DNA from 2 places in the Stenotrophomonas geniculata genome. Region 2 is predicted to be linked to the other one. Evidence: riboswitches for the same ligand, from Rfam matches in the RefSeq annotation. Region 2 holds a riboswitch; the other holds the start of a gene.

Region 1 (5,548 bases), 700 kb from region 2:
CAACTACAACAAGGCGTGGTGGGACCTGAAGGCCAAGTACCAGGGCGTGGCGCCGGCCAGCACCCGTGGCGAAGAGTTCTTCGATCCGGGCGCGAAGTACCACGTGCCGGGCAACACCCCGTACACCCGCTACTTCCTGGCGCGCATCCTGCAGTTCCAGTTCTACAAGGGCCTGTGCGACGCGTCCGGCTACAAGGGCCCGCTGCATGAGTGCACCTTCTACGGCAACAAGGAAGCCGGCCAGAAGTACTGGGCGATGCTGAGCAAGGGTGCCAGCCAGCCGTGGCAGGCCACGCTGAAGGAACTGACCGGTACCGACAAGCTCGATGCCGGCCCGATGATCGAGTACTTCACCCCGGTCAACGAGTGGCTGAAGCAGCAGAACGAAGGCCAGATGTGCGGCTGGCAGGCCAACGCGGCCCCGGCAGCAAAATGAGAAAAGGGGCGGGTCCGCGAGGATCCGCCCCTGATGTTTCCGGTAGCGCCGGGCCATGCCCGGCGGCTCTTCATCGCACCGCTGCGCTCGCCGGGCATGGCCCGGCGCTACCCACGGCGGATCAGCTATTCTTCTTCGCCGCCATCGCCGCGGCCAGCTCGGCCTTGAATTCCTCGAAGGTCTGGCCTTTCTCCTGCGCTTCGGCCTGTGCGGCATCGCGCAGTGCATCGGAGTACATCAGGCGCACCGGCGTGCCATTGCGCTCGTGCAGCTCACCGGCCTGCATGATCAGCGCCAGCACCTGCGCAGCGCTCTCGCTGTGGCCCGCGATGCGGCCGTCCATGCCCAGCACCCATTCGCCGTCGCGGCGCACGACACCGGCCAGCAGGGTGCGCTGAGCATCGCGCAGTTCGGCATGCGGTTCCACCGGCGACGCCTGCGCGGCGGCCTTGTTGGCGGCCTGCTTTTCCTGGCGACGGCGCTGGTCGCGGCGGGTCTTGGAACTGGTGGACATGGTGCGGTACCGCTGCGAAGGGGGGCGCAAGGATAGCGCACCCCGCCCGCAGCGCTGCTTCACGCGTGCTCGATCCAGTCAGGTCAGTCCAGCACCTTGCCATGCCGCCAGTAGCCCATGAAGGTGATCGCGCGGCGGTCCAGCCCGCAATCGCGCACCAGGTGGCGGCGGATCGCCATCACCGCCCCCGCCTCACCCGCCACCCAGGCATACAGCGGACCGGCCACGCGGGTATCGGCCTGCTCCCAGAGGATCTGCGTATCGACGTCGATCTCCTCCAGCGCATCGCCGGCAGCCACGCTCGAGGTCGCTGCCAACCGCGCCTGGACCGCCTGCAGCAACGGCTGTCCGTAGGCAGCCTGCCCGCGCGGCAGCCAGACCAGCTCGGCGCTGGAGGGCGCCTTCAAGTGCACCGCATCACCGGCCTGCGCCACCTCCAGCAGCGCCAGCGTGCGCGGTGGGTCGACCATGGCCGCCAGTTCCTCAAGAATTCCGGCCACCGCCGGCAGCGCGGTTTCATCCGCCACCAGCAGCACCTGGCCGACTCCCGCCGGCGGTTTCCATTCCCAGCCTTCGCTGCTGTCAGCACAGTCGGCATCGGGGGCCAGCAGCACTACGCGGTCGCCCGGTCGCGCGTGGATGGCCCAGCGCGAGGCCGGCCCGGTCTCGCCATGAAGCACGAAATCAACGTCGACCTCGCCCTGCTCGGCGCGCAGGTGGCGGATGGTGTAGGTGCGCATGGGCGGGCGCTGGTCGTCCGGCAGCGCCCGGTAGCGCGGATACCAGTCCTCGCCGCTGGGCACCTGCGGCACGTCCTGGCCGGGCAAGGGGAAGAACACCTTGATGCGCTGGTCCGGGCCTTCGGTCTTCATCCGCGCCACGTCGGCACCAGTGAACACCATGCGGTCCAGGGAAGGGGAAAGAACGCGGCGCTCCTTCAGCGCCACCTCGAACAGGCGATAGGTCTGCTGCGCAGCCATGGGGGAACCTCATGCAACGACATCGGATCGGCTGGCTGTCGTGCATCCACGCACCGGCTGGCTGGAGTCCCCAGCCTAGTCCGGTCGTTCCTCGCCGCAAGCGTTACGGGCATCGCGGCCTGCCCTACCCCTGCGCACTGCTCAATGGCCCGTGCAGGCTGCCTGCGCCGCGCGTTCACGCTGGTGTTCCCAGTACCAGAAAACAAATCCGGCGCCGAAGAACGCGGCCTGGCCCAGCGCCAGGTGCAGCGGGCTGGCACTGAGCAGCGGCGACACCACGCCGGCCACCACGGTGCTGATCATCAGCTGCACGAAGGCCTGCAGCGACGAGGCCAGGCCGCGCTGGTGCGGGTACATGTCCAGCACCGCCAAGGCCAGGATCGGGAAGATCAGGGCCATGCCCATGCCGCCCAGGAAGATCGGCAGCACCGCCCACGGCAGCACGAACTGCGGCGACAGCGCCACGTAGCCGACATTCAGCAGCGCCGACAGCGCGCACAGGCTGAAACCGATGGCGACCTGGCGTGTGGGCGTGGTGTGCCCGGCCATGCGCCCGGACAGGAACGAGCCGGTGGTCATGCCACCGATGGTGGGGATGAACAACCAGGCGAAACCGCCCTCGCCCAGGTGCAGGTGCTGCATCACGAACACCGGTGCCGAGGAGATGTACAGGAAGATGCCGCCGAAACCGATGCTGCCGGCCAGCGCCAGGCGCAGGAAGCGCGGGTTGAAGCCGATGCGCACGTAGTCACGCAGCAGCACGCGCGGCGACAGCGGCACCCGTGCCTCGACCGCATGGGTTTCCGGCAGGAAGCGCGCGGTGGCCGCCAACAGCACCAGCCCGAACACCACCAGGAACCAGAAGATCAGCGGCCAGCCGGCGCCACTGAGCAGGATCCAGCCACCGATGATCGGTGCGATGGCCGGAGCGATGCCGAACAGCATCGACACCTGGCTCATCAGCCGCTGGGCATCGTGGCCGTGGTACAGGTCGCGGATCACCGCGCGGCCGACGATCATGCCGACACCCGCCGACAGGCCCTGCAGCGCGCGGAACGCCAGCAGCGTGGACAGGTCGGTGGACAGCGCGCAGCCGACCGAGGCGCCGACGAACACCACCAGACCGCCGAGGATCACCCGCTTGCGGCCCCAGGCATCGGACAGCGGGCCGTGCGCCAGACTCATCAGGCCATAGAACAGCAGGTACACGCTGATGGTCTGCTGCACCGCCACCTCGTCCACCGCCAGGCGCTGGGCCAGCTGCGGGAACGCCGGGAAGATGGTGTCGATCGAGAACGGGCCGAACATGGCCAGGCCGGCAAGCAGCAGGGCCATGCGGCGGGTGGAAGGGGCAACAGCGGCGGTCATGGAGGAAGCGTCCGGCAGGGCCATGCGGGGCACGCACGGCGGGCGCCGGTCCCGCAACAACGGGGACGGCGCCAGATGAATTCGGGTATCCGCCCATCATAGGTGGGGATTGCGCCTGATGCCATGCAGCACTGCACAAAACGCACGGCCGGGCCATCGGCCATTCAGGCGCGGCGGCACCGACCGGCGGCCGCTGGCCGGGCCCGCAACGGGCTATAATCGGCGGGCAACACGGTGGGAGAAGCGGAACACCGCTGCCGAAGGCGCAACGCCCGTAATCGCTCAGGCCCGATACCACCCGTAACACAACTCTGGAGAGACCGGTTCGATCCGGCGCCGAAGGGGCACGAAGCTGCGGTTTTCCGCGCTTTTAAACTCTCAGGCAAAAGGACAGAGGGGCGCCCCGCAGACCGCCGACCGGCGGCTTGTGCCCGTGCGTGTGCCCTTTCCTGACGGATCCTTCGCCATGTCCCAGAACACCCCTTCCCTGCGTGAGCTCGAGCACCACAACGCGTTCGTCGAGCGCCACATCGGCCCCAACGACGCCGAGATCGCGCAGATGCTCGATGTCGTCGGCCACGCGTCGCTGGATGGCATGACCGATGCCATCGTACCGGCCAAGATCAAGTCGCCGGCACCGCTGGCGCTGCCGGAGTCGATGACCGAAGTACAGGCACTGGCGAAGATCCGTGCGATCGCCGACAAGAACACCGTGCTGCGCAGCTTCATCGGCCAGGGCTACTACGGCACCCACACGCCGAACGTGATCCTGCGCAACATCCTGGAAAACCCGGCCTGGTACACCGCCTACACTCCGTACCAGGCGGAAATCTCGCAGGGCCGCATGGAAGCGCTGATCAACTTCCAGACCCTGTGCGCCGACCTGACCGGCATGGAAATCGCCAACGCCTCGCTGCTGGACGAAGCCACCGCCGCTGCTGAAGCGATGACCCTGGCCAAGCGTTCGGCCAAGTCCAAGTCGGACACCTTCTTCGTGCACGACGCCGTGCATCCGCAGACGCTGGAACTGCTGCGTACCCGCGCCGAGCCCATGGGCATCGTGCTGCGCGTCGGCACCCCGGCCGAAGCGCTGGAAGCGGAAGCCTTCGGCCTGCTGCTGCAGTACCCGGATACCTTCGGCCAGGTGGGCGACTACAAGGCGCTGGTCGATGCCGTGCACGCACGCGGCGGCCTGGTGGCCGTGGCCACCGACCTGCTGGCCCTGACCCTGCTGGCCGCCCCGGGCGAATGGGGCGCGGACATCGTGGTCGGCAACAGCCAGCGTTTCGGCGTGCCGTTCGGCTTCGGTGGCCCGCACGCCGCCTTCATGGCCTGCCGTGACGCCTACAAGCGCTCGATGCCGGGCCGCCTGATCGGTGTTTCGGTCGATGCCCAGGGCAACCCGGCCTACCGCCTGACCCTGCAGACCCGCGAGCAGCACATCCGCCGCGAGAAGGCGACTTCCAACATCTGTACCGCGCAGGTGCTGCTGGCGGTGATGGCCTCGATGTACGCCGTTTACCACGGCCCGGAAGGCCTGACCCGCATTGCCCGCCGCACCCATCGCCTGGCCTCGATCCTGGCCGCAGCGCTGCGCAATGCCGGCGTGCAGGTTGGTGGCGACTTCTTCGACACCCTGCATGTCACCGGCGTGCACGCCGATGAGATCCATGCCAAGGCCCGCGCCGCCGGCTACAACCTGCGCGCAATCGACAGCGACTCGGTCGGCATCAGCCTGGACGAGACCACCACCCGCGCCGACATCGTCGCCGTGGCTGCGGTGTTCGGTGCTTCGCTGGACGTCGACGCGCTGGATGCCAGCACCGCCGACGCGCTGCCGGCCGGCCTGCTGCGCCAGTCCGCGTTCCTGACCCATCCGGTGTTCAACACCCACCACAGCGAGCACGAACTGCTGCGCTACCTGCGTTCGCTGGCCGACAAGGACCTGGCGATGGACCGCACGATGATCCCGCTGGGCTCGTGCACCATGAAGCTCAACGCCACCGCCGAGATGATCCCGGTGACCTGGCCGGAGTTCTCGCAGATCCACCCGCTGGTGCCGGCCGACCAGGCGCTGGGCTACAAGGAACTGATCGACACGCTGGAAGCGATGCTGGTCGAATGCACTGGCTACGACGCGGTCAGCCTGCAGCCGAACTCCGGCGCGCAGGGCGAGTACGCCGGCCTGCTGGCGATCCGCGCCTACCACCGTTCGCGCGGCGAAGATCACCGTGACATCTGCCTGATCCC
Region 2 (5,548 bases):
CCGGCTGGCATGAGTACTTCACCACCACCCATGCGGTGGGCGCGATGGACAGCATGGCCCAGCACTTGGCCGACCTGGCCGCCTTGTAGCGGGGCGGCAGACGCCGGCAGATCCCGGTCCTCGGCATGGGTGGCACATGCGCCTGTCACCCGGACGCGGTAAACAGGACATTGCCCATGTCCATCCGCAGGGAAGTCGATCATGCAGAGCACGCTCCAGGTCACGCTGTTCGGCCCTCTTGGCGACAGCCCGGCGTTGCAGTTGCCGGGGCTGGAGGGGCCGTCGGTGGCCATCCAGGAATCGGCCCTGCGGCGGTTGGTTTCCGACCTCTACACCGCGCGTTCCCTGCTCAACCCCGAGCAGCTGGACGAGGCCCGGCAGGAACTGGATCGCGTGCTGGAACGCTGGGCCGACATCCATGAGGGCCTGCTGCTGGACGTGGAAGTGCATGGCAAATGAGCGACGTTGCGTGGTTACCGCCGCGTAGGCCGGGCTGGCGCGCATCTCGCTGAACCGCGTCCCCAGTTGCGTATGAAACATTTTGCACTGCGCAAAAGCTGTGCTATCAATAGATCCCATGAACGCAGCCCCCACCAGCTTTTACTGGTATTACTTTCCGAAGCCACCGGCGGAGGAAGGATTGCGCTCACCCTGAAGAAAGCTTCAGACGCATTCCCGAAAGCCGCCAGCGAACCTGGCGGCTTTTTTCATGCCGCCACGCTGGGGACCCCCAACGTTCCGGAGATCTCCCGCAATGCCCCCGCACACCGACGACCTGCGTATCCGCACCATCGAACCGCTGACACCGCCTGCCCAGCTGCTGGCGATGCTGCCCTGTGACGATGAAGCCTCCGACACCGTCAGCGCCTCGCGCGCGGCCCTGCACCAGATCCTGCATGGCCGCGACGACCGCCTGGCAGTGGTGGTAGGCCCGTGCTCGATCCACGACCCGAAGGCCGCCATCGAGTACGCCCAGCGCCTGAAGCCGCTGCGCGACGCGCTGGCCGGTGAACTGGAAATCGTCATGCGCGTGTACTTCGAGAAGCCGCGCACCACGGTGGGCTGGAAGGGCCTGATCAACGATCCGGACCTGGACGGCAGCTTCAGGATCGACAAGGGCCTGCGCATCGCACGCGGCCTGCTGCGCGACATCAACAAGCTGGGCCTGCCGGCCGGTGTCGAGTTCCTTGACGTGATCTCGCCGCAGTACATCGCCGACCTGGTGGCATGGGGCGCGATCGGCGCACGCACCACTGAAAGCCAGGTGCATCGCGAGCTGGCCTCGGGGTTGTCGTGCCCCGTCGGCTTCAAGAATGGCACCGATGGCAACGTGAAGATCGCCGCTGACGCGGTGGGTGCTGCGTCCAATCCGCATCACTTCCTGTCGGTCACCAAGCAGGGCGGCACCGCCATCGTGTCGACCACCGGCAACCCCGACTGCCATGTGATCCTGCGCGGCGGCAAGCAGCCGAACTACGACGCAGGCAGTGTTGCCGAGGCCTGCCAGGTGCTGGCCAAGGCCAAGCTGCCGGCGCGCCTGATGATCGACGCCAGCCATGCCAACAGCCTGAAGAACCCGGAGAACCAGCCGAAGGTGATCGACGACATCGCGGTTCAGCTGGAAGACGGCGAACAGCGCATCGTTGGCGTGATGATCGAGAGCCATCTGGTCGGTGGCCGCCAGGAACTGGTGGAAGGCCAGCCGCTGGTCTACGGTCAGAGCATTACCGATGGCTGCATCGACTGGGATACCACGGTGACGGTGCTGGAGCGACTGGCCGCGGCCGTGCGCGCCCGTCGCGACGTAAAGGTGTCCGAAGCCGCTTGAGTGCGGCACGTGTGTGGATGGCGGCCAGCGCCTGCGGGGGTGCGGCCGCGATCAGGGCCGGTCGGAGTTGGAGTCCGGCCCATCTGCACCGGCGATGCGCCTGGCGCTGCGCATGAGCGACAGCGCCAGGTACATCGCCGGGGTGGTGCAGGGTGCGAAGGGTAGCGCCGGGCCATGCCCGGCGAACACGCTATCGTTCAATGCACTTCGTCGTGGTACACGAACTTCGGCATTTCCCAGCGGTAGTGGATCGCCAGCAGGCGCAGCGCGAAGCCGCCGCCGAGGCAGCACAGGATTGCGGTGGCATCGGCCACGCCCCAGTGCAGCAGCAACAGGTAGGCCGCGCCGGTCAGCAGCGCGATGATCGCGTACAGCTCCTTCTGGAAGATGAGTGGTACCTCGTTGCAGAGGATGTCGCGCAGCACGCCGCCGAACGCGCCGGTCAGCATGCCGGCAATCAGCACGATGGGCATCGCATGGCCGGCTTCGCGCGCGATCGAGCAGCCGATCAGGGTGAAGGCGATCAGGCCCAGGCCGTCGAGTACCAGGAAGGTGCGGCGGAAGTGGTGCATCCAACGTGCGACCCAGGTGGCGATCAGCGCCGCGCATACGGTGAAGCCCAGGTACTCGGGATGCTTCACCCAGCCCAGCGGATAGTGGCCGAGCAGGATGTCGCGCAGTGAACCACCACCGAGGGCAGTGACGCAGGCGATCATGACCACGCCGAACAGGTCCATGCGGCGGCGGCCGGCGGACAGTGCGCCGGTCATGGCTTCGGCGGAAATGGCGATCAGGTAGATGACGGACAGCAGCATGGGACAGGCTCCGGGCGCGGTGGGGCCGGCCATGCGCGACTACCGCCACTGCCTGCGCAATGACGGGATGACGATGACCGGTGCCGCTCCCGCTGTCCTTTTGCCTGAGAGTTCAGCGGCATGGGCCGCGTGCCCCTTCGGCGGATCGTCCCGGGCGTGCCCGGTGACCTCTCTCCAGCTCGGCGAGTCGAATGCATGGTTGGTGGGATTCCAGCCCACCGGCCTGAGCGATCATGGGAGCCTGCGCCTTCGGCGGGCGCCAGCGCGGCGCCTCTCTCCTGCATTCGGCCGCCAGTATATCCGCTGCAGTGCAGCACGGCATAATCCGGGCATGGCCCCGTCCCTCCGCCCCTGGTTCCTGTACCTGCTCGAATGCCGGGATGGCAGCTATTACGCCGGCATCAGCACCGACGTGGGCGCGCGTTTCGCTGCCCACCAGGCCGGCAAGGGCGCGCGCTACACCCGGGCGCGGCCACCGCTGCGCGTGCTGGCCGTGCGCGAGTACCCGGACCGGGCCGCCGCGTCACGGGCCGAATGGCAGCTCAAGCAGCAGCCGCGCGAACGCAAGCTGGCCTGGCTGCAGGCGCCGGATCCCGCGCTTCTGTAGAGCCGAGCCCACGCTCGGCTGTTGTTGCTGCTGCCTGATGGTGAAGCCGAGCATGGGCCCGGTTCTACAGTAGATCCACGCCATGCGTGGATGCGGCTCGCACATGCCATGATCGCCCAGCCCTCAGCGCTGGAGACCCGGATGTCCACGATCGCCCTGCTGTTCGCTAAACGCCGTGGTTTGTCGACTACTTCCACATGGGGCGCTTCGACCAGCGCTGGGTAATCGTCAACGCACTGTGGTACCCGAAACCGAAGGCGCCGTAGAGCCGAGCCCATGCTCGGCTTCTGCAAACCGCGCGAAGTGCAGCCGAGCATGGCTCGGCGCTACAGGAGCATGCGTGCGGCCCTAGCGCTTCGGTCGCCGGTCGTCCTGGTCATCACCGAAGATGATGCGCGCGCTGCGCTGGTAGCTCCAGTACGCCACGGCCCAGTTCAGCAGCACCACGATGCGGTTGCGGAAGCCGATCAGGAAGAACACGTGCGCGGCCAGCCAGAACCACCACGCCAGCACACCGGACAGCTGCAGCCGGCCCAGGTGCACGATCGCAGCCATGCGGCCGATCGTGGCCAGGTTGCCGAAGTCTGCGTACTTGAACGGGCCGGGTTCGGGCTTGCCGTGCAGGCGCGCGCGGATCACCTCGGCCACGTACTTGCCCATCTGCTTGGCCGCGGGCGCCACGCCAGGCACCGGCTTGCCGTTGGCCTGGTTCAATACGGCCAGATCGCCAGCCACGAACAGTTCCGGGTGGCCAGACAGGGTGAGGTCGGGTTGCACCTGCACGCGCCCGGCGCGGTCCAGCGGCACCTCCAGCGTGCGCGCCAGCGGTGAAGCGGCCACACCGGCGGCCCACACCACCGTGCGTGCCGGCACGAACTGATCGCCGAGCCTGAAGCCTTGGCTGTCGATGTCGCTCACCGGAGTGCCGGTCAGCACTTCCACGCCCAGCTTTTCCAGCTGCCGGCGCGCCTTCAGCGAAAGCACTTCCGGGAACGAGGACAGTACGCGCGGACCGGCTTCGACCAGCCGCACCTTGGCACTGGCCGGGTCGATGTGGCGGAATTCATTGCGCAGCGTATGCCGCGCGATTTCAGCCAGGGTGCCGGCCAGCTCGACGCCGGTAGGGCCGCCGCCGACGATGGCGAAACTCAGCCACGCCGCCTTCTTTGCCGGGTCCGGTTCGGCCTCGGCGCGTTCGAAGGCCAGCAGCAGCTTGCGGCGCAGCGCGATGGCATCGTCCAGTGTCTTCAGGCCGGGCGCGTCATCGGCCCACTGATCGTTGCCGAAGTAGGCGTGGGTGGCGCCGGTGGCCAGCAGCAGGCTGTCGTAGTCCAGCGTGCTGCCGTCGGCCATGCGTATCTGCCGGGCCTGCTTGTCGATGGCCACCACTTCGCCCAGACGGACTTCCACATTGCGCTGGTGGCCGAGGATGTGGCGCAGCGGTGCGGCGATATCCGGGGCGGACAGGCCGGCGGTGGCCACCTGGTACAGCAGCGGCTGGAAGAGGTGATGGTTGCGGCGGTCGACCAGGGTGATGCGTATGCGCTCGCGGGCCAGGGCGCGGGTGGCCCAGAGACCGGCAAAACCGCCGCCGACAACAACCAGGTGGGGAACGCGCTCGCGACTCATCGACTCACTCCAGTGGGGGCATTGGGGGAAGCGCTTGGCATCTTCGCATGATGGCCCCCTGTCACGTCAGCGCCCGCGTGAATCGGCGATACTCGGGTTCAGGCAACGGCCCGTGAGGAGCCCATGAGCGAACCGGAAAAGCGCATCGCCCTGTTGATCGACGCCGACAACGCGCCGGCCTCGAAGATCGACGAGGTCCTGGCCGAAGTCGCCCGCTACGGTGTGGCCAACGTGCGCCGCGCCTATGGCAACTGGAAGAGTCCGCGGTTGAAGGGCTGGGAGGCGGTGCTGCACGAGTACGCGATCCGTCCGATCCAGCAGTTCGCCTACAGCAAGGGCAAGAATGCCTCGGACATGGCGATGGTGATCGACGCCATGGATCTGCTGTACGCGCGCAACCTCGATGGTTTCGCCATCGTCTCCAGTGATGCCGACTTCACTCCGATGGTGATGCGCCTGCTGACCGACGGCGTGAAGGTGTATGGCTTCGGCGAGAAGAAGACGCCCGAGCCATTCGTCAACGCGTGCTCGAAGTTCACCTACCTGGAAGCGCTGGGCCAGACCCACGCCAGCGTGCCGGATACCGAACAGGCCTCCAGCGAACAGGCCTCGAACGAGCCGGTAGCCAACGACGATGCGCGGCCGCGCAAGAGCGGTGCGGAAATGCGC

What was found. A riboswitch is a leader RNA that binds a small molecule or an ion and turns the genes downstream of it on or off. The one in region 2 is predicted to bind glycine.
Region 1: it holds a riboswitch for glycine, as region 2 does, so the genes downstream of both, gcvP (aminomethyl-transferring glycine dehydrogenase) here and RI032_RS11090 (trimeric intracellular cation channel family protein) in region 2, are expected to answer to the same signal.

The regions. Positions count from the first base shown of each region.
Region 1 covers NZ_CP140571.1:3,085,508-3,091,055, reverse strand. Annotated here, with positions in the region: gene RI032_RS14120 (M2 family metallopeptidase) at 1-436, shown strand, start outside; gene RI032_RS14115 (hypothetical protein) at 558-950, opposite strand; gene RI032_RS14110 (siderophore-interacting protein) at 1,034-1,930, opposite strand; gene RI032_RS14105 (multidrug effflux MFS transporter) at 2,072-3,298, opposite strand; glycine riboswitch at 3,600-3,702, shown strand; gene gcvP (aminomethyl-transferring glycine dehydrogenase) at 3,765-5,548, shown strand, end outside.
Region 2 covers NZ_CP140571.1:2,390,161-2,395,708, forward strand. Annotated here, with positions in the region: gene RI032_RS11075 (DUF6616 family protein) at 1-89, shown strand, start outside; gene RI032_RS11080 (hypothetical protein) at 202-459, shown strand; gene RI032_RS11085 (3-deoxy-7-phosphoheptulonate synthase) at 755-1,828, shown strand; gene RI032_RS11090 (trimeric intracellular cation channel family protein) at 2,026-2,643, opposite strand; glycine riboswitch at 2,728-2,831, opposite strand; glycine riboswitch at 2,845-2,934, opposite strand; gene RI032_RS11095 (GIY-YIG nuclease family protein) at 2,975-3,250, shown strand; partial or broken gene RI032_RS11100 (nuclear transport factor 2 family protein) at 3,421-3,516, shown strand; gene RI032_RS11105 (NAD(P)/FAD-dependent oxidoreductase) at 3,599-4,879, opposite strand; gene RI032_RS11110 (NYN domain-containing protein) at 5,003-5,548, shown strand, end outside.